DNA from 4 places in the Colwellia sp. Bg11-28 genome. Region 3 is predicted to be linked to each of the others. Evidence: predicted binding sites of a transcription regulator. Region 3 holds the regulator's gene; each other region holds the start of a gene.
What was found. The regulator MetJ, encoded in region 3, represses methionine synthesis genes. The targets are predictions, from matches to a motif close to TAGACGTCTAGACGTCTA.

Region 1 (7,980 bases), on a different contig from region 3:
GAATCTGAACGCTGATTATTTCTCAAATAAAGACAACTTGATTGCTGAAGCCCCCTTCTGGTCATTGCTGGAAAATGCCTCAAATAGTCAAGGAATTGAAGATTTAGGCTTTCAAGTCACTGAACAGTTATCCCTTGATAGTTTTGGTGTTTTTGGTGCTAAGGTGATGCAAGCTGATAGTTTGTACCAAGCATTAACCACTTTTATTAGTGACATGGGGCAACAATCAAATTGTCCGCCTTTTTGGTTAATGGAGCAGGGAGCCTTCGTATGGTTTTGTCGGTTGGGCACGCAAGGTATTAAAAAAGGTCACTGGCCAATAGAGCAACATGTGATCAGTTTAATGATTCAGCTAGTGCGTGGTTTTACTACAGCTACTTGGACTCCACCAAAGGTACATCTACAAACTCATACGCTTAAAGGCGCTGACAATACGGCTTCCTTTAGTAATAGCCAAATTCTCATTAATAAAGCCTTTACTGGCATATGTATTTCCAAATCACTATTACTTAATGGTGCAGTCATAAAGCCTAAAGATAGAGTTGCGGAAGAAGTGGCTCATCAAATGACTATTTCAACGGTTAATAGCCATGTAATTAAAGAGTTACTGATGCAATCATGTGCAAATCAACCGCTTAATGCGCAACAAATTGCTAACTCACTTGGGTTAAATATTAGACATATGCAGCGACTGTTGAAAGAAGAGGGATGTTCATATAGAGAATTAAGTGAACAAGTTCTTTTTAAACAGTCGCAAGTAATGTTAAGCACTGAACAATTATCAGTGCTTGAAGTTGCTTTAGCTCTGGGGTATTCAGATGCGGCTAATTTCACTCGTGCTTTTAAACGCTGGTCAGGACTTAGCCCAACTCAATATAAACTGTTATTAAATTAGCGCACTCTTGTTTATAGCGACAACATCACAGTATGAAGTAGTCGCTAAATTGTCGTTAAACTGGCCAGTTCCTCAGAAAACAGATCACTTAAAAAAATGAGTACAGGGAACACATGGAAGTAGCTACGCATAAAAAACTGAATCGTTTCATTAGCATGATTAAGCTCCATAAAGTGATCCATAATTCGTCTGCCTTTATAGGCAATAGAGCAACATATAATGGCGGTAATGGCTAAGCTCGGCTCAGCTGTTTCGGCAACTAAAGCATTAGCAGAAGTAATTATCATCAATAAAACCCAAGAGATATCTAATGCATTTAGTGTGAAGATGTTCTTTATCATGAGTATTCCTTATCGAAGTACATATAACAGTGGAAAAATAATCACCCAAGCGAGATCGACCATATGCCAATAACAAGCAATGGCAGTTAAACCAATATGATTTTTCTTGGTATAACGACCAACTTTGAGCTGGTGAATAGCCCAGAGTAAACTACCGCTTGCCCAACCAACATGTAGTAAATGATTAAAGGTCATGTAGTAATACATTGTGTAGAATTTACTGGTATTGGTTACAATGCCTTGATCTACATTCCAATGATATTCCCAAACTTTAATCACTAGGTAAATACAGCCACAAGACACTGCTCGCCAAAGCCATTTTATACTTTGCTCAGGGTCATCCATACGAATAGACGCCAGTGCTTTGGCAACAAAATAGCTACTACTGATTAAGGCAAAAGTATTTAAGGTGCCGGCTAACGTGTTTAACTGTTGTGGCCCTTGGTTAAATTGTTCTGGATAGTGCGCCTTGGCAATAAAGTACACTAAAAAAAACAGAGCAAACTCAGTCATTTCGGCAAATATACCGACCCAAATTGCCCGGTTACCGGGTATTTTATTAAGTGTTTCGGGTTCTTTAGTGACTGAGCCACTGCCATTTAAATTAAAACCTGTTGCTGTAATAGTCATATAATTCCTTACTCGTAGACAGGTGACTGACTAATGTAGAACTTGTCTTTAGGAGTGAAGTTAATAATTTATAGTTGCTTACAAAAAGCGACTGGTCTAAGCCGCTTTATTGTAATTTTATGAATTAGTTACGAAAGAACACCGTATTCTTCTGCACTAAAATATTGGGTTGTTCAACCGCTTGAATGATGAAATCAAAGTTGGTAATTTTCTTCTCAAGCTTGTAACCATCTATAGCTAAGGTGACGGGGATTTCTTCCATAACACCTGCGCCTATTCGCACATTTTTGGGAAGTTTTATTTCTATGTCGTTTAAGTTCTCAACCTTGATATCAAAATGTAAGGGTTGTTGTGTTTTATTCAGAATCTTTAAGGTATAGGTGTTTTCAACCACGCCTTCATAATTAACGCGATACAAGGCAGTTCTATCGCGGATAATATTCGCTTCTAACGGAATTCTGCTATCAATCCAAATACCTAATAACAAGGTAAACATCAGCGTTAAACCTGCGTAAGACACGAGTTTTAAATTAAAGCGACTGCTTTCTTTACCAGCAAGTTGTTGTTCACTGGTATATTTAATCAAGCCTTTAGGGTAGTTAAACTTTTCCATGGTTTGGTCACAAGCATCTATACATAAACCACAGTTAATACACTCGTATTGAATACCGTTACGGATATCTATTCCTGCAGGGCAAACATCGACACATAAATTACAATCAACACAATCACCTAGACCAAGGGCTTTGGGATCATCTTTACGTTTACGGGGTGCTCTATTTTCACCACGCTCGGCATCATAGGCAACCAGCAGTGTGTTTTTGTCAAACATGGCCGACTGAAAGCGCGAATAAGGACATAAATGAATGCAAACATGTTCTCTCATCCAGCCCGCATTACCGTATGTGGCTAGGGCAAAAAACACCACCCAAAAAGTCACAGCACCGCTCCAATCAAATGTCAGCATAGTGCTATATAGTTCACTCACGGGAACAAAATACGAGATAAAGGTTGTTGCGGTAAATATCGACATTAACTGCCAAATAATATGTTTTAGTGTTTTTTTGTAAGCTTTATTTAGGGTCCATGGGGCTTTATCTAGAGCCATTCGTTTGTTGCGAGTACCCTCAATTCTGTGTTCGACCCAAACATAGGCAAGTGTCCAAACGGTTTGTGGACATACATAACCACACCAAACTCGTCCAAGCCAAGTGGTGATAAAAAATAGCGCAAAAGCCGCCACCATAAGAATACCAGCCAGTAAAATAAAATCTTGTGGCCAGAAAGTCAGATTAAAAATTCTAAACTCTTGTTTCACTACATCCAGTAAAACGGCTTGTTGATCGTTAAATTGCACAAAAGGCATGGCAATAAAAGCAAACATAAGTAGCCAGTTAATATAACGGCGTATTTTTTGATAAAAGCCTTTTTGCTCTCTCACATACACAGATGTTTGAGATTTATAGGGCTTAATAATGAGGTGCTCTTCTTTGATATCAAACTTCATAAATTACTACAGGGTCATAATTAAGTAATTACTCTATATCAATAATCACGCCAGAATGCTTAGTATTTAAGTTGTTGTATTTTATTGAAAAAATAAGGATGTGAACGTCTCGATGACACGGTATATCGCGTTGGCGCGATATACCGTGTCTTTTGAGTGCTTCATTTGGGAAGGGTATAAGTTTAACCGCGCTTGATTTTAAGCTTTATCATCCTTGAACGTAAGGTACTATCGGGTAAACCTAGTATTTTGGCTGCGCCATTTTTACCACCAATCCGCCAGTGACAGTCATTTAATACCTCAATGATGTAAGCTTTTTCAATGTCAGCCAAAGGTTTGTTAAAGGTACGTACAACCGACTGAGATTTATCAAATTTTTGTTGAATTTGAAGTGTTGTCGAAGTGGATAGAATAACCTCACGCTCAAGAATGTTTTGTAACTCTCTAATATTCCCTGGCCAATGATAACTCGCCAATTTGTTTAGACTATGTTTACTTATGCTTTTGATATCTTTATTAAGTTTAGTATTAAGTTGCGCTAAAATGCTGTGACAAAGTAAGGGGATATCTTCTATTCGCTCTCTTAACGCGGGCATAACGATAGGGAATACATTCAAGCGGTAATATAAATCCATTCTGAACTTACCTTGCTCAACCATGGCAAGTAAATCTTGGTTGGTAGCGGCAATAATACGAATATCAACCTTGATAGTTTTACTACCACCAACACGCTCAAATTCACGCTCCTGTAAAACACGTAATAACTTACTCTGCGCATCAGGGGAGAGCTCACCAATTTCATCTAAAAATAAGGTGCCTTTGTCGGCGAGCTCAAAGCGGCCTCGCCTTTTTTCACTTGCGCCCGTAAATGCGCCTTTTTCGTGTCCGAAAAGCTCCGACTCTAACAAGTTTGACGAAAATGCAGCACAGTTTACTTTTACTAAGGGAGTATTATGGCGTTGACTCAATTGATGCAAATTACGTGCGACTAGTTCTTTACCTGTACCATTTTCACCTAATATGAGTACGGTGCTATCTGTTTGAGCGACCAGTTTTATTTGCTGTAACATGGCAAGAAACTTTGGGCTGTTACCTTCTAATCCCGAACCATGCCAGTTTTCATTTATTTCTTCTTGCAAATAGCTGTTTTCCGCCTGTAGTTTTTCAGTGAGGTCTTGTACTTTTTTCAAAGCAGCTCGTAAGTTGCTATCGGCGAGTCTTTGTTGGCTAACATCACGGAAAACAGCAACCGCACCGATGAGTTCACCGTCTTTATAAACGGGGGTTGAGGTATATTCTACAGGAAAGCTTGTACCATCTTTGCGCCAAAATACTTCATCGGTAATTTTACGCTCTACACCGTCACGCATGGTATTATAAATACTGCACTCTTCACTTGGATATACTTCACCATTGGCATAGGTATGATGATGATATTTATGAATATTTTTACCGAGTAACTCTTCAGACTTCCAACCTGTCATTTGCTCCGAGGCTGGATTTACAAACACAGCATTGCCTTCTTTATCAAAGCCATAGACACCTTCGCCGACGGCATTGAGCAGTAGTTGTGAGTCAGCTAAAAATTCTTTTATATTTGCGGGCATACCTTGTTTTCTCTTGGTAAAAATCAGATGCACGACATATCGTGGCGTTGTGTTAGTTTATCAGGTATAGGGGGAAAAATCTGGCGGGAGATCAATAAAGTGCTGGTATTAAAAGCGCGTGTTTAAGAATAATTAGTGCGCTTTTATTTTTTCAAATGAAGCAGGGAGAAGATAGATAAAAAAATGGTACAAAGAACTCAATATTTTGTTGAGTTCTTTTAGTCGCTATTACTGTTTATTTAAAGCTGATAATTCTTTTTTAGCTAAAAAGTTATCCATTTTTGAACGTAATAGTTTGTATAACAAAATAGAACCGTCTATTTCTTCTTTACGATTAGTTAAGCTCTCAATATTTAAACCTAAAGGTAAATCATAGGGAAGTATCGCATCTAAGATTTGTTGCAAACTATTGACACAAAATTGAATTGATTCATACAAAGGGCTTTGTGCGTTAAGTATACGTAAGCTGGTCGCCTCAGGAACATTAACGCCTAACCACTCAATAAATTCTAAGGTTTTTTCACTGCCACAGGGAGAGAATGTTAAGATCAAACGTTGTGGTTTTACACCTTGTTTTTGGCATTCAATAGCATAACGAGTTAGTAAATCTATCGTTGCTTGTGGGTTGTATATCGCTTGTGAAATAAAGAAACTACAGCCTTGTTGGTGTTTTGCCATTAAGCGCTCATGTTCATTTTTATTACTTGCATGACGCTCAGCAATAGTTACGCCACCAATAAAGAAGTCATGTGGGTTATCTACTAAGGTTTTATAAGCATCAGCCAAAGATAGAGATATTTTATTATCCTTTGATGGACTGCCGACCAAGACTACATCTTTTACGCCATATTTTTGCCACGCTTCGTTTGCCCACTCATTAAAATCATCGCTATTTGATTGAACAACGCTTTTATAGGTAATGACAGGGCGAGTTGATTTTTTATTCAATAAAGAAGAATAAAGCCGGGTATCATGAGTTGATTTAAACGGGAAAGGTCTAGGTTTGCTAATACGCGAATTTTCATCTTGAATGTCATAAACAATCAGGCCATCAAAGTCGATATCACTGACGCGATCAAGCAGCTTTTCTGCAATTTCGCTCACTTTATCAAGTGGAGTATCACTTTTAGGTGGTGTGGTACCAATAAAGTAGACGCCTCGATAAATATCATTGTATCTGGCTTGAAGCTCTGATTGTGTGCTCAAAATATTTCTTCTTACTTTCTTTAGACGTTTAGATGGCTATATGTTCATTCAAAACCTTGCTTTTGTCAACCATTGTGTATGCTATAAGTTGAAATTTTATTCACTCTGCTGATAAATTGTATAGTTTTTATGTAATAGATACACGACTTTCTTATTGTGTTTTACAGTTAAGTATTTGTAATTATTCTCTTTTACTGGGGATTTTGCGAGGTTTTTAGTTGACTATTTATTAAGACAATTATTAAAAATAATCGACCATCTATTTTATTAAGTTTATCAATTGAGTTTTTTGAAGGGCATTATCTGCAATTTATTAGATAATGTAGGAGCATATAGCCAGAGCCAATACTCCTACATTGCCTTTAATTAATACCTTATCTGTTTCAACTAGTGTTCTACATGCAGTGAATAAGGTGAATCTTAAACAGTAAAGACTTTATTCACTGGCAAATCACGTATTCTGGTTTTGCTAGCATGGTAAATCGCATTAGTAATGCTTGGTGCTACAGGTGGTACACCTGGCTCGCCAATTCCTCCTGGTGGTGCATCAGACTTAACAATATGCACATGCATTTCGGGCACTTGGTTCATACGTGTTACGGGGTAATCATGAAAGTTACTTTGTTGAACTTTGCCTTCATCTACTGTTATTTCGCCCATTAAGGCAATTGATAGACCAAATACCATAGCGCCTTCCATTTGCGCTTTAACTCTATCCGGAGTAACAACAATGCCGCAATCTACTGCAGTATGCATTTCAAGTACGGTAACTTTATTGTTAACCACTTCAACTTTAGTGGCGGCGGCAACAAAAGAGCCAAAACTGCGTAAGAAGCTTATACCCCAACCTTGGTTTTCAGGTAATTCTTGCTCAACGTTAGCTTTATCACTGATTAAATTGATGAGATCTTTCATACGCTTAGTATCAACAGGGTGATCCGTTAGCGATAAATTATAATTAGAGTACTTAAAACCGTTTTTATTCGGGTCTACATGACGGTCATCACCCAATAAATTGAGCCACATTTGTCTGGTAGGTAATTTTGCTTTTACCGCTAATTCGTCAACAAAAGAACCAAGAGCAAAGCCGTTATTGATGCAGGCAACTGAACGCACCCAACCAGGTCTGACAAAAGAGTCTACTGCATGTTTTTCAATACTTAAATTATTTAAAGCGAAAGGTATATCACCAAATCCAAGGGCGAGTTGATCATCACTCGGCATTTTGGCTTCAGGGTTCCACAGCCAGCCAATCGGCGGGTAAGCGTTGCGACTTACCCAATAGTCAGCACTACCATTACCGGTTAATTCGGCTTTACAATAATTGGCTGAAATAGAATGGTAGAATCCATGTTGAATATCATCTTCGCGACTCCAGATAACTTTGACAGGTCGCTTACTCGCTCTGGCTAATTCAACCGCTTCAATAATAAAATCGGCTTTTGATTTACGTCCAAAAGCGCCACCCATGAGTGTGACATTTAGCTCTATATTATCGTGTTCATCCTTACCTAAGCCTAACTCTGTCGCCACGTTGCTTTTAGCCCATTGTGGGTTTTGTGTTCCTGCCCAAATAGTACACTTTTTACCTTTCACTATTGCGGTTGCAGCAGGGGTTTCCATTGGTGCATGATGTATATATGGGACAGTGTAGGTTGCTTCTACGGTATTTTCATCAAGATATTTATGGTTATAAATATCTCCTTTTTTGGCAACCATTTCACCTTGTTGGTTTACTTGTTTTGCGAGCTGTTTGATAAACTTGGCGCTATTGTGAGACGCCTTGTCACCATG
Region 2 (7,980 bases), on a different contig from region 3:
CATAGCATACTAAGCTCATATTTACCGCTGTGGCGAAATATCGCGGGGCAAATGCAATTTGACCTATTCCATGCATACTCAGTGGATGAACATAGCTACCGAGTCATTAAGAATTTACACCAATTCAGTCAAAAAGAGCATAATCATAAATTTCCGTTATGTAGTAAAATAGTACAAAAAATTCGTAAACCGGAAGTCCTTTACCTTGCTGGATTTTTCCATGATATTGGCAAAGGTCGTGGTGGTGACCATGCTAAATTAGGGGCTGTTGATGCCTTAACTTTTTGCTTGTCACATCAATTAAGCAAACACGACAGTAATATGGTGGCATGGCTTGTTGAGCATCATTTATTAATGTCTGTTACTGCTCAGCGTCGTGATATCAATGACGAGAATGTCATTCGTACTTTTGGTGAAATAGTTCGAGATGAAGCACATTTAAATTACCTCTATTGTTTAACCGTTGCTGATATGCGCGGAACCAACGAAAGTCTTTGGAATAACTGGAAAGCAAACTTGCTTGAAGAGCTTTATTTTAATACCTTAAGTGCATTCCGACATGGTTTAGAAAAACCGGTAGAAGTTCGTTCTAAAATTAGAGAAAATCAACAACAAGCCTTGGCTTTGTTAAACGAAAATAATGTTGATGAGCAAAGTATTAAAGCCTTATGGCGTGAATTTAGAATTGACTATTTTTTACGTTATTCACCTGAGCAAATAGCCCGACAATGTCAGAACATTGTCGAGCACGATAGAGAAAAACCACTGGTACTCATTAGCCCGATACCTTATAGAGGTGGCACGGAAGTATTTATTTTCACAAAAGAAAAAAACAACACCTTTGCCAGTACAGTTTCATTTTTGGTAACAAAAAAATTATCGATTCATGATGCAAAAATTATCACAACTAAAACTGGCTATACAGTAAATACGTTTGTCGTGCTCGACAGTCGTAATAAACCTTTAAGAGAACGTTTCTATACCAAAGAAATGAGTCAAGCGTTGGTTGATAGATTACAGCAAGTGAATATCTGCGAGCTTCCTGAACCAAAGCTAGCGAGACACATGAAAAAATTTAAAGTGCCGCTACGCGTTAACTTTATTAAAATACATGCAAAAAATCGAACAATGATAGAGATTATAGCCTTAGATAGACCCGGTTTATTGTCCAACATTAGTCAAGTATTTTTAGAAGCACGGGTTAATATCCACTCAGCCAAAATAACAACCTTTGGTGAAAAAGCTGATGATGTATTCACTATTTCAACCGAAGAAGATGATGCGCTAACCACTCAAGAAAAAGAGGCCTTAGCACTGCGATTAACGCAAGAGATTGATTAACTAACTTACAGCCCTATATCATACAAATAAATAACACTAATAAATTTCAAATAGGAAAGCCTAATGACAGATTTAAAACACTTAGCTAGTGTAATTGAACAAGCCTTTGAAGAAAGAGCCAGTATTTCTCCTGCAACCGTTTCAAGTGAGATTAAAAACGCAGTGCTTGATGCGTTAGCCGCATTAAATAACGGCAGTGCACGCGTAGCAGAAAAAGTAGATGGCAGCTGGCATGTAAACCAATGGCTTAAAAAAGCGGTATTACTTTCTTTTCGTATATGGGATAACCAAGTAATTGATGGTGCAGAAAGTACTTTTTTTGATAAAGTACCGATGAAGTATGAAGGTTATACGCAAGCAATGTTTGAAGCTGACGGTGTTCGTGTAGTCCCTGGCGCAAGTGTTCGTACTGGTAGTTTTATTGGTAAAAATGTTGTGGTAATGCCGAGTTTTGTCAATATTGGCGCTTTTGTCGATGAAGGCTGCATGGTAGATGCTTGGGCAACAGTGGGATCTTGTGCACAAATTGGTAAAAATGTGCATTTATCTGGCGGTGTCGGTATTGGTGGAGTGTTGGAGCCTTTACAAGCTGGACCAACCATCATTGAAGATAATTGTTTTATTGGCGCACGTTCAGAAATCGTTGAAGGCGTTATAGTAGAAGAAGGTGCAGTAATTTCTATGGGCGTCTATATCGGCCAAAGCACTCGTATTTTTGACCGTGAAACAGGTGAGGTACATTATGGACGAGTACCTGCTGGCTCAGTGGTAGTGCCAGGTAATTTACCTTCAGCTTGTGGTACATACAGTTTATATGCTGCAATTATCGTGAAGAAAGTTGACGCAAAAACGCTAGCTAAAGTTGGTATCAACGAATTATTACGCGCAGTATCAGAAGAGTAATAATTAAAAAAATGAATAGCTAAAAATTTGACGCTATTTAATATAATCAAGCTCGTTCAATACTTATTACTAATAAATAAGCATTAAACGAGCTTTTTTATGAACTAAATAAAAATAACTAAAATATTATAGCTACATTTTAGTTAATATTTTCATAGTATTATAATTTATAACCCTCCCTTATTTATAAAACTTAACTTTCTGGTATAACACTTGCTGTATTGATAATAATTCAATCGCATTATTTATCATTAGGTTTGTTATGAAAGTATTTAAAATAGCAGTCTGCTTACTTTGTTTTCTGGTACTCGGCGCTTGTTCTAATACCGCGCAAGTAGAGCCAAGCAGTGAAAATAACCACTACTTTGCTAAAGAATTTAGCCATAATGAATTTATCACTTACCAAAAAGATTCTGTTAAGAAGTCAGCATCATCAGATCACGAGTTAATGCTTTCATTGCTAAACAGACCCATGCCTGAAGATCAGCGAATGATGTTAGCCTTTGCTCAACGTCAAGCGAATTACTTTCCTGATAGCACTATTATTGGTGTGCAAATAAAGGGTGATAAAAAAAATCGAAATATAAGTACGAGAACAAGATCACAATATGCGCAGACTATTGCCCAGGATATCAATGCAGTGACCATTAGCACTTTGCCAAAGTAACACTATTGACGGTAATTATGCCTTCGTATTATTTGAATCTAAGTTTAACTAAATTAGCTTATAAACAATTAAATACTGTTCACCTTTGATCTTTATTTCTCACCCTAACCACAACGAATAAACCTACTCATTATTGCCTATAACGATTCCTCATAAAATTTCTAAAACAAACCGTCATAGTTGTAACTAACCTTTAACTATCAGAATATTTTAGTGTTATAATTGCCTTTTATAGCCTTTAATACCAATCGAACTAATTTATTGATCACTTAGCGAGAATTAAAAGGCTTAGAGGCAAGGCATTGATTGAAGAGAATGGTTATTCCCTTGTCAAAATTAATAACGCCGCATGTAAGCCTTTTAAACTCGCCCTTTGGGAGCTCATTAGCAAACTGATAACATTACAAAATGAATGAAATATAGACTAACTATGTTTAACTCATTTTACTTGTTTTAAGCTCGCTAACGTAACTCTAAGCTGACCAATAAATTAGTCCGTTTGGTATAAGGCTTATTGGCACTCACTTTACTATTACCCACTTATATCCAGTTAAACGATAATAGTTTGGTAACAAGGCATATAACATGACTCAAGATGAAATGAAAAACGCAGCCGCCATTAAGGCATTAGAATTCATTGAAAATGATACTATCGTCGGTGTTGGCACTGGCTCAACAGTTAACTTTTTCATTGAAGCTCTAGCCTCTATGAAAGATAAAATAGCAGGTGCTGTTTCTAGCTCAGAAGAGTCAACTAAGCGGTTAAAAGCACACGGTATTGAGGTATTTGATTTAAACAGTGTTGATGTTTTAGATGTATACGTTGACGGTGCCGATGAAATCACTCGTCATATGTCGATGATCAAAGGCGGTGGCGCAGCATTAACCCGTGAAAAAATCGTGGCGGCAGTCGCCAAGAAATTTATTTGCATTGCCGACGATTCCAAACAAGTAAAAGTATTGGGTAACTTTCCTTTACCTGTTGAAGTAATACCTATGGCGCGGAGTTATGTCGCACGTGAATTAGTTAAATTAGGTGGCGACCCAGTTTACCGTCAAGGTGTGACCACAGATAATGGCAACGTTATCCTTGATGTGTACAATCTCGAAATTCTTGATCCAAAAGCACTAGAAACTCAAATTAACGCTATTGTTGGCGTTGTGACTAATGGTTTGTTTGCACTTCGTGGCGCTGACATATTAGTACTTGGTAGCAAAGATGGAATTCAGGTTATCCAATAATTTGTTAGACACATCTAGTTTTAAGTAAAAAATCAGATTTTCAGCATATTTATTCTATAAAGTGCTCAATAAATCCTTTAGAGTTTATACACTATATGATATGTTAAACCTCTATTTAGATATCTAGCCATCTAAACGAAAGTATATTTAGCCGTTTAATTTTGATAAGTGAAGCCAATTTATGATCATTGCCAACCAAAACTCATTAGCAAAAAGTAAGATTAAAATTTTATTACTTGAAGGCTTGCACCCAAGCTCTCTAGAAGAATTGAAGCTAAAAGGTTATTCAAATATTGAATCACTTAAAACCTCGCTCTCAGAAAGTGAGTTAATTGAAAAAATTGCAAATGTTCACTTTATTGGCATTCGCTCACGTACTCAGTTAACTGAAAAAGTGCTAAGTCATGCGAATAAGTTGGTTGCTATCGGTTGTTTTTGTATTGGCACCAATCAAGTTAATTTAAAAGCAGCTCAAACTCGCGGTATCCCTGTTTTTAATGCTCCATTTTCAAATACTCGTTCAGTTGCTGAGCTTGTTCTTGGTGAAACGTTATTATTACTACGTGGTATTCCTGAGAAAAGTGCAAAAGCTCATCGTGGTGAATGGTTGAAATCAGCGGTTGGTTCAGTAGAAGCCCGTGGCAAAGTATTAGGTATTATTGGTTACGGTCATATTGGCATGCAATTAGGTATTTTAGCTGAAACATTAGGTATGAGAGTACGCTTTTACGACGTAGAAACTAAATTACCTTTAGGTAATGCAAGTCAAGCGCCGTCATTAGATGCATTACTTGGTGAGTCTGACGTAGTGAGCTTACATGTACCTGAAACAGCGCAAACTCAAAATATGATTGCACAAGCTCAATTCGAAGCAATGAAACAAGGCGCTATCTTTATTAATGCTTCTCGAGGAACTGTGGTTGATATCCCTGCTTTAGCACAAGCTTTGGATAGTAAAAAAATTGCAGGGGCTGCAATTGATGTTTTCCCTGTTGAGCCAAAGAGTAATAATGACGAGTTTATCTCAGCGTTACGCGGATTTGATAATGTTATTCTAACGCCACACATTGGTGGTAGTACAAAAGAAGCACAAGCCAATATCGGTTTAGAAGTAGCAACAAAGCTAGCTAAGTATTCTGATAATGGTTCAAGTCTATCTGCGGTTAACTTCCCTGAAGTGTCTTTACCTGATCACTCTTTTCCAGGTCAGAAGAATACCAGCCGTTTATTACATATTCACCATAACCAACCAGGTGTTTTGACTCAAATTAACCAAGCATTTGCTGAACACAATATTAATATTGCAGCACAATACTTACAAACCGATGACAAAATTGGTTATGTGGTTATTGATCTTGATTCAGAAGATAGTAGTTTAGCGTTAGAACAGTTAAAACATGTTGATGGCACCATACGCGCTAGAATATTGCATTAATTATTTAAAGATTTAAAGATTTAAAGATTTAAATCTCCTTTACTTAATAATTTACAACACAAAATAAAGGCCCGTTTATAAAGTTATAAATGGGCCTTTTTGTATGTAAATTTGGTTAACTGCTTCCCCCTAATACATGAGCTAATACTATATTATACCAAACGGATTAATTTATTGGTCAGCTTAGAGTTACATTAGCGAGCTTAAACAAGCAAAATGAGTTAACCTAGTTAGTCTATATTTCATTCATTTTGTGATGTTATCAGTTTGCTAATGAGCTCCCGAAGGGCGAGTTTAAAAGGCTTACATGCGGCGTTATTGATTTTGACAAGGACGCTGCATGGATGCAGCTTATTAGAGAATGCAGGAGCTTATTCTCCTGAATAACCATTCTCTTCAATCAATGCCTTGCCTCTAAGCCTTTTAATTCTCGCTAAGTGATCAATAAATTAGTCCGATTGGTATTAAATTAAGAATATCCCCGTCACCAATCAGTAATCAGTAATCAGAGGCTTTATCGGTATGTCTTTGCTAGAAAACTTTGATAGTTTTCAATGGCATTAACATTACCTTTATTACGTTGACAGACACCTTTTTGATATTGGAAATTGAAAACATCAAACCATAAATCGAGCATGTGAGCATTAGTAGTTTCACCATGCATATCTAATACTCTAGCCGCAACCTCAGCAGTTGAAAATTGATGTTCAAGCTCAGTTTTTCTAACTGTATAACGAGAGTCCTGACCAACTGGGGATAATTGACTATTGTTCTCACTTTGACAATTACCACTGACTGCTTGAATTGCTGTTTTCACGTCAAATGACACCATTGGAAATCTATCTAAATATGGGCTTTTACGAAACATTTTTTTAGCTTCACGCCAACTACCATCAAGCATAATAAATAATGGCCGTTTACCTTCAGGGCAGATAACATTATTAGTGAATACTTTACGTTCATCATCAGCATACTCTTGCGGAAAAACAACGAGAGGAAACCATTTTTCATCATTAATTACCGCTAATAAATCAGGATTTTCTTGCGTTCTTGACCATAAAAAAGCAAAGGTATCCGGAATTAGATCTGCAATAAGTTTACCGGTATTACTCGGTTTTAATACTTCCGTGTCATACATTAATAACAAAAACCCTGCCGTTGTCTCAACGTTCTCCTTAAGGGGGGATATTTCACAAATACAGAATGGCTTAGCAAGTTGACAGAGTTGACAGCGAATTACCCGCTGTCCTCGTGATTTGTAAGTGGTTGTACTTAGGCTTTTACGATATTGGTGTAATTGATGAACAGCGTGCATGTTTGACAAAATATAAGGATAAAAAGACCCAGCAATTATAACAGTGCTAGGTCAGTGTGTTGATCATTATTCTTGGTATTAACTAACGAGACTAATTAATAGTTACTTTGCTGTAGGGTGTGATTCTTCTTCATAATTTTTTTGTGTCACAGTAAAAACATTAATACGAGCAAGAGGCTCTATTTCAACTTTTAATTGCTCTTCTAGTGCATCAACCTCAGCAATACTTATACATAGTGCCTCAGCCTTCTTCTCTATTATCGCAGATCTTGTTGTCATCTCATGTTCGATATTTTCACCAAAACTTTCCATACGTGTTTCAAAGTTTCGATCGTCACCTTCTGAAGCAACCATTTGTTGACCGATGGCAATTAAGATACTGCCCATTGAATTTAGCACGGCTTTTTCAACCGCAGACTCTATACGCTTGTCAAAGTCTTTTCCGAGTAATCCTTCACTTTCTAGACCTTCGACACCAACAGAAACTCCATGTTCAATAGATAGGTTTGTGGATACTTGTTCTCGAATTAACGTTAGCTCTGTCGTTAAATCTGCTGCGACGGCATTACCCTCACCAAGTAGACCATTAAACGCAAGATTTACACCTTCAATAGCCATATCAACACCTTCAATGGCAACATTTTTAACTTGAGGCACTAAGCGTCGTATTTTTTCATCATACTTTTTCACAAGAGCTTGTTGATCATCAGATAAGTCAATATGCTGGTTGTCGACCAAAAGTTTTTTACCTTCAATTATTTTATACAAACTGAGATTTTTCTCATCATTTCCAGCTTCATCTTGCAAAAATTCAATCGAATTAACGTTGATTGAAAGCCCTGCTGACAAATCAACATTGCATGATTTATTGGCGTAAACAGCCGATGATGCAAAAGATACAGTGAGTGCGCTAGCGATTAATGTTGCGTGAAAATAAGTCATTATTTATCCTTAAGATATTTATTATTGTTTGCTGTTGAGTCATTTATTACGATTAATGAACGTTATTAACTAGGATTACTTTTACAAGTAGTAACGATGACCTATATAAGTAACTACAAATTAGTCATCATCAAC
Region 3 (7,980 bases):
TCTGGCTAAGAATTCACTAGTTGATAAAGCTTGTAATGCTTCTGGCACTAAGTTTTGACAATCAATATCATCTAATGCTAATTCAAAACCCGCTTTTCGCGCTAAAATGAGTAACTTACGCTTTACATCTCTACCTGATAAATCTTCTCGAGGATCAGGCTCGGTAATGCCTTGTGCCAAAGCATTTAATAACAGCTCTGAAAACTTTGAACTGCCATCATAGGTTTCAAATAACCACGAGAGCGTACCTGAAAATATACCTGATAACTCACTGATGCTATCGCCACTTTGACGCAAGTCATCAATAGCATAATTGATTGGTAAACCCGCACCTACCGTAGTATTGCCTAACCATAAACTATTATGACTATCCGCAGTATTGACTAAATTATTATAATGAGCTGTACTGCTTGAAGCAGCCCACTTATTGGCACCAATCACATGTACACCTAGAGCAAACATCTGTTCATACAATAAACTAAAATCTTCGCTAGGCGTGATGTCTACCACAATTAACTCATCGTATGGATTTTGGGTCAACCAAGAAATAAGCTGTTCGTGATCATAGCTTTGGGCTTCTTGAGCAAACAATGAAGTTGCTTGGTTTACATCAATACCATCATTGTTAATTAACGCTTTTTTCGATGAAAGCAAACCAACTAAATGTAAATTCTCTAACGCGTATACTTTATTAAGCTGCGCGGGTAATAATTCTAAAAAACGTTCGCCTATATTGCCCATACCCGCAACAACTAAGCCAATATGACGAGCATCTTTTGTCATCTCATGGTGGACTGTATTTAAGAGCTCAATTGAACAAGGTTCAGGTAAAATAGCAATCACGCTATGATTATTATCACTACCAACCAAGTTCAATGGTTTAGCGGCTTTTAATGAGCGTTTAAAGCGCGCCCTGATATCACCACGTTCAGCTACGCGATGGCCAACGGTTGCGATAATAGCAACCGGCTTAAAAGTAATTTCAACATCATGACTCGCCAACCAATCACTCAAGGCTTTTTGTTGTCCTTGTGTGATGACCATAAAGCCCTTTTGGTCATCTATACAGATAGGGGAAAACTCAGCCTTCGCCCTAGTTGCAGCTTCACCTATAAAGCTCACCGATTGCGCTAGCAATAAATCATTAAGGTAGGTTACAGATAACTCTTGCTTAGCAATCTGCCCAAACTTACCAATTTCAGTGCCGATGACTTGGGCATCAAAACTACTAGCGACATGCAGATGGGTATGATGCTCACTTAATGGGTTAATCAATGGTAATAAGGTTTTAGCATGCAAAACGGGGTTACCCAAGCGGCCTAGTTCTTTTGCGACGCCATTGGGTAAACGATGTAATTTTCTAGCGCTAGGAACAACACGAGGATCGGCACTGTAAATACCATCAACATCTGTCCATAGAGTCACATTTCCAGCGGCAACTAAAGACGCGATAATAGTCGCGGAGTAATCACTACCGTTACGGCCTAAGGTACAGCTTTTACCACGAGAATCTTTACTGATATAACCAGTAATAACCGCTAACTTACCAAACTGACGTCTTTGTCTTAATTGTGCAGCACTTAGCGCAGTATCCACTACGCAACTTTGTTCATTATCGATAACAAGAAAATCACGAGAATCGATACTATTACTTGGGCAAACTTGCTCATTAAGTAACGCCGACAACAATCTTGCTGACCATACTTCACCTAAGGCTAAAACATCATTGTGATGCTGAACAATATCCGCGGTTAACCAAGTCGTTAATTGCTCAATGTCTTTATGCAACCTAAGCAATAATTGCTTGGTATTATTAGCATTCAATAATTCAGTAATAAGTTGCGCTTGCTCTTTCGCTAACTCATCAATCGCTTGAGTTAATTCATCACTTTTTTGTATTGTATCTTCTGCGATGGTTCGTTCGACCAGAGAATAGAGAGCAAATAAACGGTCAGTTGTTTTACCATTAGCTGAGACCACAACGATATCGTTTAACTGACAATTTTCACGGATAATTTCAAGCGCACGTTTAATACATTTGGGCGTTGCTAATGAACTACCACCAAATTTATGTACTTGAATAGCATGTTTAGCCAATTTATTTTCTGCATCTACTTCAGCAATAAAATCAATATCTGCAATTTCGTTGCTAGACACTGCTTTATCTTCGTTGACCTTATTTACAATCGTATTCTCTTGTTTCATCTCTCTGCCTGCTAATCTGTTTGTTATTACAGTTGGCTCTGCGTTAAACCATGGGCTAAATCAGCTAATATGTCATCAATATCTTCAATGCCTACAGATATACGTACTAAAGACTGAGTAATCCCCGCTTCAAGCTGATCTGGGATTGTCATACCTGCATGTGTCATAGTTGATGGGTGACTGATCAGACTTTCAACACCACCTAATGATTGTGCAAGGGTGAACAATTCGAGGTTTTCAAATAATTTTTTTACCGCTTCAACGTCACCCTTTATTTCAAAGCTTAACATTGCACCAAAGCCATACTGCTGTTTTTTGGCAATATGATGACCTGTGTGTTCAGGAAAACCTGGGAAATATATCGCATCAATAGCATCGTGATTTTTTAAAAAATCAGCAACTCGTAGCGCATTTTCTTGGTGTTGCTTCATTCGCACCGGTAATGTTTTTAAACCACGTAACGCGAGGAAACTATCAAAGGCACTGCCGGTAATACCAATACAATTCGCCCACCACGCTAACTGCTCACCTAACTCTTCGGTTTTAGCAACGACAACACCGCCCACTACATCACTATGACCATTAATGTACTTAGTGGTTGAGTGAAAAACAATATCAGCGCCTAGCGTAAGAGGTTGTTGCAGCGCTGGAGATAAAAACGTGTTATCTACCGCGACTAATGCACCTACTGCGTGACACGCTTTGGTTACTACTTCAATATCTACCAAACGTAATAAAGGATTACTTGGGCTTTCAAGTAACACCAATTTTGGCTTATGTGCTAACGCATTATCCAGTGCTTGTTGATTATTTTGATCCACAACAATAAGCTTGAATTGACCACGTTTAGCTAAATGAGTAAATAATCTAAAACTACCGCCATAACAATCATGAGGAATGACGACCGTGTCTTGGGTAGATAATAACTGACAAATTAAATGCACTGCTGCCATGCCAGTACTGGTAACAATACCAACACTGCCTTGCTCTAACTCTGCAATCGCGCCAGCAAAAGTAGCTCGTGTTGGGTTACCCGTACGAGAATAATCAAATTGGCGTTTGTTATTAAAGCCCTTTAATGAATAGGTACTGGATAGGTAAATAGGAGCAACCACAGCGCCATGCTGCTGGTCGGTATTAATACCGGCTCTTACTGCCGAAGTGGTAATATTACCTTTTTTAGTAATCGACATTTAGTTCTCTCCATTAATTATGCTAGGTAATGAAACGCAGTGTTTAATTCGCATGTTTTATCAGTAATAACGCCGATATATAGCAACATCAGCGTTTAGATGTTTGGACGTCTATAACTCTAAACACTTTCATTAATTGGGTCAAGTAATTTTAGACTTCTAAACTTCTACTTGACTGGTTTTATGCAACAGGTAAAATCTATACTATTACATTTTAGAATACGTTATAACAAGATAGAGGAATATCGATGGCTCAGTGGAATGAAGAGTATATAAATCCCTATGCCGAACACGGTAAAAAGAGCGAGCAAGTAAAGAAAATTACCGTTTCTATTCCTTTGCGCGTCTTAAAAGTGTTGACAGATGAACGTACTAGACGCCAAGTAAATAACCTTCGCCATGCTACAAATAGTGAATTGTTATGTGAAGCGTTCTTACATGCATTTACTGGGCAACCCCTGCCTGATGATGAAGATTTAGCAAAAGATAATAATGAGAAGTTACCTGCAAGTGTCAGACGCTTGCTTGAAGCAAAGGGAATTACTGACTTTAGTGCTTACGAAGTTGAGGATGAATAACGTTTAACGATAAGTTAAACACACAAAAAAGGTACCTAATAAGTGCCTTTTTTATTGCCACTTTGTATTTGAAAAATCTGAGTAAGGCATGCGCCTCTGTCTACAAAGCTGAAAAAACAAAGCATAGCGCTTAACTGCACTTAAAAATACCGCCAAGAGCAAGGTCAGATAATTTGCTAGTTATCTATATGTGCTAATATATAACTTAGCAATTCATAGCTATTTGGGTTGTGATTCGTTAGCTCTTCTACCTAAGGCGAATACTTTGAGTAAAGAAAAAAACATAAACAACGCTGATGACACCATTAAAGATCAGATATTAGCCAGTATCGATTCCTTTATATATACCAAAGATTTATCGGGCAAATACACCTATGCAAACCAAGCGGTTTTAGATTTATTTGAAAAAAACTTAGCAGATGTTATTGGTTTTGATGATACTCACTTTTTTGATTTAGCTTTATCTAAACAATTAAAAGCAAACGATCGTATGGTGATGGATCAAGTAATCCGCATTGAAAATGAAGAAAGTAACTTTATCAGAGCGAAAAATGAAACCCGTATATTTAAAGTGGTCAAAAAACCACTTTTTGACCACTTAGGTAATGTAAACGGCATTTGTGGTATATCGACAGACATTACAGTAGAAAAACAACTACAAGAACAAGTCAATGAACAAAGTTACTTACTTGAGACCATGCTTAATAATATAGATGCCCATATTTATGTTAAAGACTGTGAACGTACCTTTTTATATGTGAATAATCGCGTTGCCGAGTTATTTGGCGATAAGGCCGAGAACATCATAGGTAAAAAAGATACTGATATTTTACCCAAAGAAATTGCCGAACATTTTTACCAATCAGATAAGCAGGTTTTTGAAACCAATCAAAAACAGGTCATTGAAGAAACGACTCATGGTGAAAATGGTGATAACTGTCACTACATCAGCACTAAAGTCCCCTTTGATCGGCCAGATAAATTACCCGCATTAATCGGTTTTTCAACTGATGTGACCGAACTATTCAAACTTAAAGAAGAATTTAAACTACTTGCCAATACTGACCCATTAACCAATTTATATAATCGACGCTTTTTCATTGAGCAAGCAGAAAAAGAGTATCAACGTGCAAAACGCTATTCATTGTCTATGACACTGATCTCCATTGATATTGATCATTTCAAAAGCATCAACGACCAATTTGGTCACCCTGCGGGTGACCAAGTATTAATAGAAATTGCTAAGCAATTAAAAGCGAGTTTACGGCAAACAGATATTCTAGCGCGCATCGGTGGTGAGGAGTTTTCTATTCTGTTACCTGAAACCTCGGCGATGTCAGCCATGACCTTTGCAGAGCGTATTAAAGAAGAACAAAGCAGGTTAATCATTACTGGTGATTGGCAGGGAGAAATAAACCTTTCGGTGAGTATCGGTGTTTCAAGTCTTATCGCCAGCGACAAGGCCTTTGATGTGTTATTTTCTCGTGCAGACAAAGCCTTATATCAAGCTAAGAATACCGGTAGGAATACCGTTTGTTATCTATAATACCAATCGGATTAAATTATCGATATGAAAAAAGCCAATATACATGGTAACGAGTATATTGGCATTAACTACTTAATCATCTGATTTAACTATACTTTTAGTGTCTCATTTACTCATTATGATTCTTGCTTATTCACTCTAAACCAATAGGTAGTGAATAATAACCCCGTAGAAATCAACACTGTTCGATAATCAATTTGAGAGACTAACATCAGTAATGTTGCTGAGCGTGACGTATCTTGATCGACTGATACATCAGCAAGATGTTCAGGAGTCATAGAGAAATAATCCATCAAGAAATGCCCAAAGAATGGTTGCGATAAATGTAGATAGTGAACCACAATTGCTTCAATGACCAATAACGCGACTATCGGTAATACCGCCCATAAAAAAGGTGCTTTATTCGCGTAAATAGATGCCAACATTAGCCAACTGTACAGAGGTAATAACCAAATAGCGATTGGTACGAGTGTTAACCAAATATAACCTACGCCACTTATTATGTCTGCGCCTGCCAGCATGCCCCATAATGAAATATCAAACCCAATAGATAATACTGAACAAGCAATCACTGCCAGTACCAATATAAATAACATCAGCAATGTCGCTGCCATAAAGAATATCACTGGAATGACAATAGCACCGGTTAATACTTTACTGGCAATAGTCATTTTATCTGACACAGGCAACGAACGCCAAAACATCACTGATTGGTCTCGTCTTTCGTCAAATAAGCAGGTAACAAAATAATAAACTTGCACAATAAAGCCTATTGCAATGAATGGACTAAACAGCGCTATCGCAGAAACAAAAAATACTTCACTGATACGGTCAGATGATTGAAATTGAGCTAAATTCTCAATCCCTATCATCAATTCTTTCATATCAACGCCATTTAATATCACACCAAGTAGAGGAATGAATATAAAGACTCCGGCTAAAGTCACTGGCACCCAAGTCAGCATGCCATTAAATTCCCACAACTCTTTTTTAATTGAGGCTTTCATTATTGTTGTATTCATTAACAAGTCTCCTTATTCATCACACCAACAAAAACATCGGCTAAGCTCGGTATTGATACTTTACCTAAACCTTGTAACGTTTCTTTATCTTGATTATCAAATAACATGGTCGTTAATCCCATCATGCTATTTTTAAATAAAGGATTCAGTTCATCCGCTTGAGGTAACTGTTCATTAGCTACTGCCACTATATTAAAGCGCTGTTTTATCTCCTCAGTACTTTGTGCCAATACTATTCTCCCATCCTGAATAAAAGCAACGTCTGTCAATATGTGTTCAATCTCTTCGATTTGATGAGTAGTAACCACAATACATTTATCTTCGTTATAAAAATCTTCTAATAAATGATTATAAAACTCACGACGAGTTAGAATATCTAAACCTAGGGTTGGTTCATCTAAAATCAGCACCTTGGCATCAATGGCCAGAATCAGCGCTAAATGCAATTGCGCCACCATACCTTTAGATAAAGCTTTAACTTTATCGCCTAACGCAATATTGGTTTTTGCTAAAAATTCATGGGCTTTTTCTAGATTAAAATTCTTGTGGATATCTTGCATATAGCTTAAGGCTTGTGAAACTTTTAACCATTTAGGCAATATAGCTACATCGGCAATATAAGCGACATCATTTAACATGCTAACGCGATCTTTTCTTGGATGATGACCTAGAACACTGATATCACCTTCAAAATCGGTCAAGCCCAATATAGCTTGTAAACAGGTAGTTTTACCTGCGCCGTTAGGTCCAACCAAACCAACAATTTGTCCTGCGTTAACAGAAAAGTTCACTGACGAAAGCACCTGCTTGTTGCCAAATGATTTACTGACATTATTTACTGAAATTAATGAGTTCATAATTACCCGTCCCAGCTGCTGGTTAATAGTTGTTCTGGCGAGAGTTTAAGTCGAGTGATTTGCTTTAATACTTCTGGCCACTGGTGTGACAAGAAGCTTTCACGTTCTCTGTCTAGCATCAAAACTTGTGCTCCAGGCATAACAAACAAACCTTTACCACGTTGTTTTTCTACAACCTCTTCATCCTGTAACATTTGATACGCCTTTGAAATAGTCATTGGGTTAAGCTGATACTCAGCAGCTACCTTTCTAACAGAAGGTAAAGCCTCTCCTTCTTTGATATAGCCATCTAATATACGAGTGACTACTTGCTGATACAGTTGTAGGTAGATTGGTTTTTCTGGATCCCATTGAGGTGTCATGCCCTATTCCTTGAATAATACCAAAAAGATACTGGTGTTATACATCACTAGCACACCGAAACACAAGTACAGTTATTATTAATTTTTAGTTTTTTGTCGTACTACAAGACCTTAACGATTAAACAAAGGCATTCAAAATATTGATAATTAATAGGAAATGACTTTTATATTATGAACGAAGTAACAATGTAACAGAGTATGTTTTTCGGTATTAATT
Region 4 (7,980 bases), on a different contig from region 3:
TCCTGATCCTTGGTTAATTGTGCATCGAACCAAAATAATTATTTTTGTTATTTTGGCTGCCGCAGCAGTAGCAGGTAGTATTTTTTACAAAGACCTCAAATTAAATGAACAAACCAATGCAATGGTCGCTGAACCACAGTTAAATGATCTTTATTATGTCGATTTCCGCGTCATCAAAGATAACCTTCGGCCAACCGAAAAATTCAGAATGGCGAAAGTTACCGATATTACTGGGGATGTGGTAACCATTAACTTTAGTAGTTATTTTTATCTTCAAGAACATGAATTAAATGAAGCTATTCGATACGCACAGCTAAGATTCGAAAAGTTTTTCCAAGAGAAACGTCATAATTATACTAAGACTGAACTACAAGCGTTAGTTGGGTCTGGTGCCATTGTTTTAGCACGTAGACCTGTAGGTAACATGCTTGATGGTAATGTTGTAGTTCCTGACTCTCATTTTAAATCAAGCTCTGTCTTTATTCCGGGTAAAAAAGAAAACTTTGCTGGCCTAGAGTATTTAAAGTTCGCTAAAGATGGCAATAAAGCGGCACTTGCCTTAGAAAAATTTCAAAAATCAGCTGAATTAGGTTTTGCTCAAGGACAAGTGAGTCTTGCTCAAATGTACCTTAATGGTATTGCCGTAGAAAAAGATCTTCAGGAATCACTGTTATGGTTTAAGAAAGGTGCCTTACAAGCTTATGAACCCGCAATATTAAAATATGCGATTGTTTGTCAGCAAGTTGGAAGTTGTGTCGTTGGAGACTTTTACCAAGAACTTGTACAAACGGGGGTAAATATTGAATTTACCAAGCAAGCCGATGTTAGAGCCACGACAAAAGCCTTTGAAAAAGCCTTAGAAGAAGCTGAAGCTAAAACCTAACAATAGTTATAGAATTGATTAAAGGCTTAAAATTTATTTTAAGCCTTTTTTATGCCCGAATAATAAGAGGTAACTGCAACTCTGCTACTTTTCAAATACTCGACTAAAGGGGGGAAGTGAATCGAGTAACTGTTTGCCATAACGCTTAGTTACTACGCGTTTATCCAACAAGGTAATAACCCCTTCATCCATTTCATTTCGTAACAACCTACCACATGCTTGAACCAATTTTTTTGATGTGTCTGGTACTGATAGCGTCATAAATGGATTACCTCCCTTGGCTGTAACATATTCGGCCTGTGCTTGTTCAACAGGAGAGGTAGGCACAGAAAAGGGGAGTTTAGTAATAATTAAGTTATTAAGATAATCGCCAGGTAAATCAAGTCCTTCGGAGAAACTTTGAGTGCCAAAAATAATACTTTCTTTGTTATCATCACAACGTTTTTTATGTAGCGCTATTATTTGTTGGCGTGATAATTCGCCTTGAACCATAATTTCAAGTTTATGATCTTCCCTCAATGCTAGTGCAACCTTATTCATCTGCCAATAAGAAGAAAAGAGCACTAAACTTGCGTTGCCTTGTTTGAGATACTTTGGCAATTTAGCAATCACTTCATCCGTAAATTCAGGAGCACTGGCTTCATTATCCATTTTTGCAATGACGAGTTGTGAATTGTTTTGATAATCAAAAGGCGAGTCGACTTGTTGATACTGACTACCATCATTATTTTTTAAACCTACTTGAAAACGAAAATGATCAAAGGAGTTTAATGCACGTAATGTCGCAGAGCAAAGGACAGCGCCTTCACATTGACTCCACAACATATTCTCTAGGGTAAAACCAACTTCTATTGGCGATGCACTTAATAAGTAATCTTGACGTTTGAGGGTGATTTTTTCCAACCAACGTGCCATCGGCGCACCCTTATCACTATCTGATTTGGCATACATAAACCACAGTGATTGTAGGTTCTCTAAACGCTGAAGCATAAAGCCAGCTTCTGCAAGTAATGGCTCAGCGACATACATTTGTGTATCGCCATCCTTTACCGCCTCAATGAGTCCGTTATAGAGTTTATTTAAATGTGATAACGATTTCTTACTTAGGCTTTGTAGATCTTCAGCCCAGTTCTTTAAGGTTTGAGGAATGATGCCATTTTCAAATCGATAAACTTGCTCATCATTTTTTGAATTTTTAGTAAAGTTATTATTTTGGGCGGATGATTCATTTTCCAAAAAATATACATTCGCATTAGCTTCAATAAAATTAATGACTTTTTGCATTTCCACTAATAAATCTTGGCAATCATCTCCCAATTTCAATGCCGGAGAAATGGAATTTTTTGACTTAATCAATTTAGCCATTTTATCGCCGGTATCTCTGAGCTTAGTTAGCCATTCAATTGAACCTTTTAAGGTGATACTCGCACTTGAAAAATCGCGAGTGACTTTAGGTAGATGGTGTGCTTCGTCAATAATATAAAAAGTATCCTCAGGCGGTGAGAGTATTTTACCACCACCGAGTTCTAAATCTGCTAATAACAAACTATGATTTACTACTAATACATGAGCTTGGTCCATGGTTTCACGTGCTTTGTGAAATGGGCAGTGGGTATGCTCAGATAAGTTTTTTAAACAGCTATGTTTATCACTTTGAACTTGATGCCAAATATGTTGAGGTAAATGTGTCTCCCAAGAATCTATATCGCCCAACCAACTGCCATCAAGTAATGCTTTATGCATTTTATTGAGGGTTCTAATATCTTTAGCATCAGGCTTTTCGGCAAAGGTAAATCCCGCTTGTGCAGGTTCATTGCCAGAGCCGGTTGTAACAGCCAGCGTTAATTTTTGACGACAGACATAACGCTGTCTTCCCTTTGCCAGGGTAAAGTCGAAATTAAGACCGGCATACTTTTTTAGGAAAGGTAAATCTTTATCAACTAACTGCTCTTGCAGTGCGACAGTAGCCGTTGAGATGCAGACCTTTTTATCACGAGCAAGCGCAAGTGGGATAGCTCCAAGACTATAAGCAAGTGATTTACCTGTTCCGGTACCCGCTTCAATGGTAATTATTTTTCTGTCTTTGCTGTATTCACCCGCTAAGGTTTTTGCGATTTCAGCGATAAGTAACGTTTGCTGCTTACGTGGATTGAAATGCGTTAAATTCTCGCCTATGGCTTTATACGCCTGACGAATTGCTTGTTTTAACTTATCAGATAACATTGTTGCTAGTTTCCAAAAAACAGGAGATCGGTTACACTGCTGTATATATTAACAGGTTTGGTCGTGTCGGACGAAAAATTTAACCATAAAATGACAAATTTAAAAACAGCAGGCATACAGAATGGTTTTTTATTGACCCGACAGGTGCAAGATAAACGCACTGGGTTAGTAATAACCTTATGGCTGAAGACTGATGCCGGACCCGTTAAGTTAGAAGTAACTAATGAGTTAGCGGTATTCTTTGTCGAAGTAGAGCATCTAGAAACGGCTAAATCTATCTTAGATGACCAACGAATATTACTTGAGAAGCATCAAGTTTTATCGTTAAAAACCTTTACTCAACGTGATGTTGCTGCCTTGTATTTTTCGAGTATGCGAAGCTTCTATCGTGCTAGAGATGCTTTAAAGTCTCAAAATATAAAATGTTATGAAGATGATATTCGCCCTGATGATCGTTTTTTGATGGAGCGCCATATAACAGCAGATATTGACTATCTTGGTAATCATCAGCTGTGCGGAGATTATCAACTCACCAAACAAGTTAAATGTAAGGGAGCAACAATAGAGCAACAACATAGTTTAACTATGCTTTCTATCGATATAGAGTGCTCTATGCAAGGTGAGTTGTACTCTATTGGTTTGTATGCAAATAACAATCACACAGTCTTTAAACGTGTGTTAATGATTGGCGAATCTCAGCCAGATGCTGATAGCTATATTCATTGGCAAACGGATGAAAAACAATTATTACAGCAATTTATTCGAGAAGTTAACCTGTTCGATGCCGATATCCTTATTGGTTGGAATGTCATTAATTTTGATTTCATGCTTTTACAAAAACGATGTGACCTTCATGGCATTCCTTTTTCTATAGGCCGTGATAGCACCTGTCCTTACTGGCGTAAAAATGCCAATAATACCGATCAGAACTTTATCGAAATAGCGGGTCGTGTAGTTCTTGATGGTATCGACTTATTAAAAACTGCCACTTACAACTTTTCTAGCTTCTCATTAGATAATGTCTCCCATAGCTTACTTGGTTTAGGAAAGAAGGTGGCAGATGTTGAAAACCGAGTGCAGGAAATTACCGATAATTTTAATCATAACAAATCTGCATTAGCAGCATATAATCTTGAAGACTGTCGTTTAGTCTGGTTGATTTTTGAAAAAACTCGGTTACTTGATTTTGCTAAATTAAGAGCACAACTCACGGGTTTATCTATTGATAGAGTAGGTGGATCTGTTGCAGCCTTCACCAATCTGTATTTACCTAAGTTACACCGAAGTGGTTACATTGCGCCCAATATGGGCGATGGTGAATCTGGCTTAGTGTCTCCTGGTGGTTATGTCATGGACTCCAAACCGGGCTTATATAAAAATGTACTGGTGCTTGATTTTAAATCATTGTATCCGAGTATTATTCGTACTTTTAAAATAGACCCGATGGGACTTATTGAAGGACTTAAAGCGGTCAGTGAGCAAAAATCAGCACACAGTAAATCTGAAAAACTCAGTGATGATTGTTTTGATGATGTAATTCGTGGTTTTGACGGCGCTTACTTTTCTCGAACGGAACATTTTTTACCAGATATCATCAAGTCACTTTGGTTAGAACGTGATAAAGCAAAATTGCAAAAGGATGCCGCTTTATCTCAAGCGATAAAGATAATTATGAGTAGCTTTTATGGTGTTTTGGGTTCAACAGGCTGTCGTTTTTTTGACCCTAGGTTATCAGGGTCAATTACCAAAAGAAGCCATGAAATTTTAAAAAAAACCAGTGTTTGGATTGAAAAGTTAGGGTATCAAGTCATTTACGGTGATACCGATTCTATTTTTGTTTCTATCGGCGCCGAGAAAACCAAAACTCAGGCAAAGCAGTTAGGTGCAGAGTTACGGTCATATATAAATGATAAGTGGCAAAATAGACTAAAGCGTGATTTTGACATTGAAAGCCAATTAGATATTGAATTTGAAACGCATTTTACTAAATTTTTGATGCCAACCATACGTGGAATCCATACGGTAAAAGATCAAAAAAGTATTGGTACTAAAAAACGTTATGCCGGTGTTTCTGATGGTGAACTTGTATTTAAAGGCTTGGAAACTGTACGCAGTGACTGGACTGATTTAAGTAAAGATTTTCAGCAAGAGTTATACCGACTGATATTTAATGATCAACCTATTGAGGGTTACATTAAAAAGATAGTTGATGAACTAAAACAAGGGCTTCATGATGAGAAGCTGATATATAAGAAAAAAATCAGACGAAAACTCAGTGATTATGTAAATACCCCACCGCACATAAAAGCAGCATTATTGGCTAATCAAAAGCTTAAAGAGCTAGGTGACAAGCCGACCTATAAACACCGCAGTTTAATTCGATATGTTATTACACTTGATGGGGTTCAACCATTAGAATTTAATACCAGCAAACTAGATTATGATTTTTATGTAGAAAAGCAACTCAAACCGATAGCGGATGATATATTACCTTTTATTGGTAAAGATTTTGAGTCAATTGCCGGCGATCAGATGGGTCTTTTTTAAAGGGTCACTAAACGCTAGCATCGCCATTAATATTAATGCACATTAATTATGAAGCTAGTGTTTATTTTCAAATTTTTTCTAACAATTCCTAGCCAGTTGAGTTGATTCAGGTTATAAATACATTATAAAGTTTTAGATGGCTAGATAGCTGAAAGTATTATGCATGCCCCTAAAGTTAAATCCCTTTAATGGAAGTGAATATGAAACAAGATACTAAAATAGTAAATGCTGGACGTAGTGCTAAATGGACTAATGGGGTTGTTAACCCTGCGGTAACACGCGCATCTACCGTGGTATTTAATACTGTCGCAGAGATGAATAATGCTGTGGCCAACCGACATAATCAAACCATGGTGTATGGTCGTCGAGGTACTACGACTTCTTTTGCTTTTAGCGATGCGATGACTGAGTTAGAAGGCGGAGCAGGTTGTGCTTTATATCCTTCAGGTACTGCAGCTATTACCAATGCTATTTTAGCTTTCGTTAAGCAAGGTGATCACATCTTAATGGTTGATAGTGCTTATGAGCCTACGCGTGATTATTGCGATAAAATATTAGCTAAAATGGGTGTTAGTACCACCTATTATGATCCTATGGTTGGTGCTGATATTGAAGCATTGATTCAAGATAACACCTGTCTAATTTTCTTAGAGTCACCAGGCTCTATTACCATGGAAGTACAAGATGTTCCTACTATTAGCGCTATAGCACATAAGCATGATTGTATCGTTATGCTTGATAATACTTGGGGCGCAGGTATTAACTTCAAGCCGTTTGATTATGGTGTTGATGTAAGTATACAAGCAGCAACCAAATATATTGTTGGTCATTCTGATGTAATGTTAGGCACAGCGACAGCGGTAGAAAAATATTGGCCTCAACTGAGAGATTACAGTTATTTGATGGGACAATGTACCTCTCCTGATGATCTATACCTAGCACTTCGGGGCATTCGTACTCTTGGGATAAGATTAAAACAGCACCAAAAAAGTGCAACTAAGGTAGCTCAATGGTTACAAGAACGTCCAGAAGTCGCTAAAATATTACACCCCGCGTTTGAGTCATGTCCAGGTCATGAATTTTTCAAACGAGATTTTGAAGGCTCTAATGGTTTATTTTCTTTTGTACTTAACTGCGGTAATAAAGAAGCATTAACAGCATTTTTAGATGGTTTACATCATTTTAAAATGGGTTACTCATGGGGAGGTTTTGAAAGTTTAATTTTAGGTATCACTAATGTAAACGCTATTCGAAGTGCGACTACATTTGATTGTGAGTTTCCGCTAATTAGACTACATATCGGTTTGGAAGATGTAGACGATTTAATTGAAGATTTATCGAAAGGATTTGAGCGTTTTAATCAAGTACTTGCCAATTCATAGAGTATAACGAGTACTATTGGCATACTGGAAAGATAGCTAAGACCGGTATTACGGTGCTTAGCTAGTTATATTGAACATTACTTTTCAAGTAATGTTCAATATTTTATAAAAGCTGCAAAATATCAGACTTGTAGCCATGGCTGCAGTATTTGATAAGTTATATCTCAGGCGAAGAGAGCTTCACAACGTAAAATAAGCAGTCATTTATCGCCGTATTTTTATTGGTTGTCGCCTTAAATAAACGTAGATTATGAAGGCAGACTAATTGATTTTCTCGAGCATAAAAGTATTGATCAAGCACGTTTTTACCACTTTTATCAATAAGCTGCAGATTATCAAGACCATTACCGTCAATCCAACCGATCATGTCATCTTGATGAGCACTACCAAAGTTGAAGCATTCAATATTGTCTTTAAGTGTAACGCCACTATAACCTTCATCATGTTGAGCATAAGATAGTTTGATTTCTGGCTTTAATTGCAATCTAAGTGGACGATAAATCACTTCTACTGGTTTTTCTTGATGGATATAACCAATATTCCCGCATTGGGCAACTTGACTAATACCTGAAAAGGCAATTTCATGTGCTTGCTCATCTTGGCAACCGCCACATTCAATAGTGATAAAAGGGCAATCAAAATTTTGCTCCATTATCGAGCCCATATTCAAATCAGATAAAATTAAGGTTTGACAAAAAAGTGATGCTAATGACAATGTTTCAGTAGTCACGACTGAGCTAACTGCAAACGTAGGACCAGAGCTTGAAGAGTTGTGAAGATCGATCACCATTTCAGGAGTAACTTCTCTGATCGCTTGTTCAATCAATGATGCTCGTTGACAATAACCTGTTTGCCCAACATCTTGACATTCAAATGAACAATCCCTTCCGAAGCAACGATTAATGTCGATGCCCCCCTTGATAAAGCGTTGGCTAAATAATGGTT

Region 1: CXF79_RS06700 (methylenetetrahydrofolate reductase) is a predicted target of MetJ. The motif match lies at 6,208-6,225, and genes of this name have one in related genera.
Region 2: serA (phosphoglycerate dehydrogenase) is a predicted target of MetJ. The motif match lies at 4,270-4,287, and genes of this name have one in related genera.
Region 4: CXF79_RS14480 (cystathionine beta-lyase) is a predicted target of MetJ. The motif match lies at 5,779-5,796, and genes of this name have one in related genera.

Annotation. Positions count from the first base shown of each region.
Region 1 is NZ_PJBA01000005.1:266,547-274,526, forward strand. Features, by position in the region: gene CXF79_RS06675 (AraC family transcriptional regulator) at 1-895, shown strand, start outside; gene CXF79_RS06680 (cytochrome C oxidase subunit IV family protein) at 940-1,236, opposite strand; gene CXF79_RS06685 (cytochrome c oxidase subunit 3 family protein) at 1,246-1,866, opposite strand; gene ccoG (cytochrome c oxidase accessory protein CcoG) at 1,991-3,373, opposite strand; gene CXF79_RS06695 (sigma-54 interaction domain-containing protein) at 3,556-4,980, opposite strand; gene CXF79_RS06700 (methylenetetrahydrofolate reductase) at 5,209-6,186, opposite strand; gene CXF79_RS06705 (xanthine dehydrogenase family protein molybdopterin-binding subunit) at 6,607-7,980, opposite strand, start outside.
Region 2 is NZ_PJBA01000004.1:301,789-309,768, reverse strand. Features, by position in the region: gene glnD ([protein-PII] uridylyltransferase) at 1-1,341, shown strand, start outside; gene dapD (2,3,4,5-tetrahydropyridine-2,6-dicarboxylate N-succinyltransferase) at 1,405-2,244, shown strand; gene CXF79_RS05190 (hypothetical protein) at 2,507-2,911, shown strand; gene rpiA (ribose-5-phosphate isomerase RpiA) at 3,497-4,153, shown strand; gene serA (phosphoglycerate dehydrogenase) at 4,335-5,588, shown strand; gene CXF79_RS05175 (tRNA-uridine aminocarboxypropyltransferase) at 6,103-6,903, opposite strand; gene CXF79_RS05170 (DUF2884 family protein) at 7,006-7,845, opposite strand.
Region 3 is NZ_PJBA01000003.1:105,525-113,504, forward strand. Features, by position in the region: gene CXF79_RS03350 (bifunctional aspartate kinase/homoserine dehydrogenase II) at 1-2,205, opposite strand, end outside; gene metB (cystathionine gamma-synthase) at 2,232-3,398, opposite strand; gene metJ (met regulon transcriptional regulator MetJ) at 3,647-3,976, shown strand; gene CXF79_RS03365 (sensor domain-containing diguanylate cyclase) at 4,242-5,522, shown strand; gene CXF79_RS03370 (ABC transporter permease) at 5,639-6,544, opposite strand; gene CXF79_RS03375 (ABC transporter ATP-binding protein) at 6,544-7,401, opposite strand; gene CXF79_RS03380 (GntR family transcriptional regulator) at 7,404-7,763, opposite strand.
Region 4 is NZ_PJBA01000006.1:1,663,944-1,671,923, reverse strand. Features, by position in the region: gene CXF79_RS14495 (tetratricopeptide repeat protein) at 1-883, shown strand, start outside; gene dinG (ATP-dependent DNA helicase DinG) at 968-3,106, opposite strand; gene CXF79_RS14485 (DNA polymerase II) at 3,197-5,653, shown strand; gene CXF79_RS14480 (cystathionine beta-lyase) at 5,854-7,035, shown strand; gene CXF79_RS14475 (succinylglutamate desuccinylase/aspartoacylase domain-containing protein) at 7,193-7,980, opposite strand, start outside.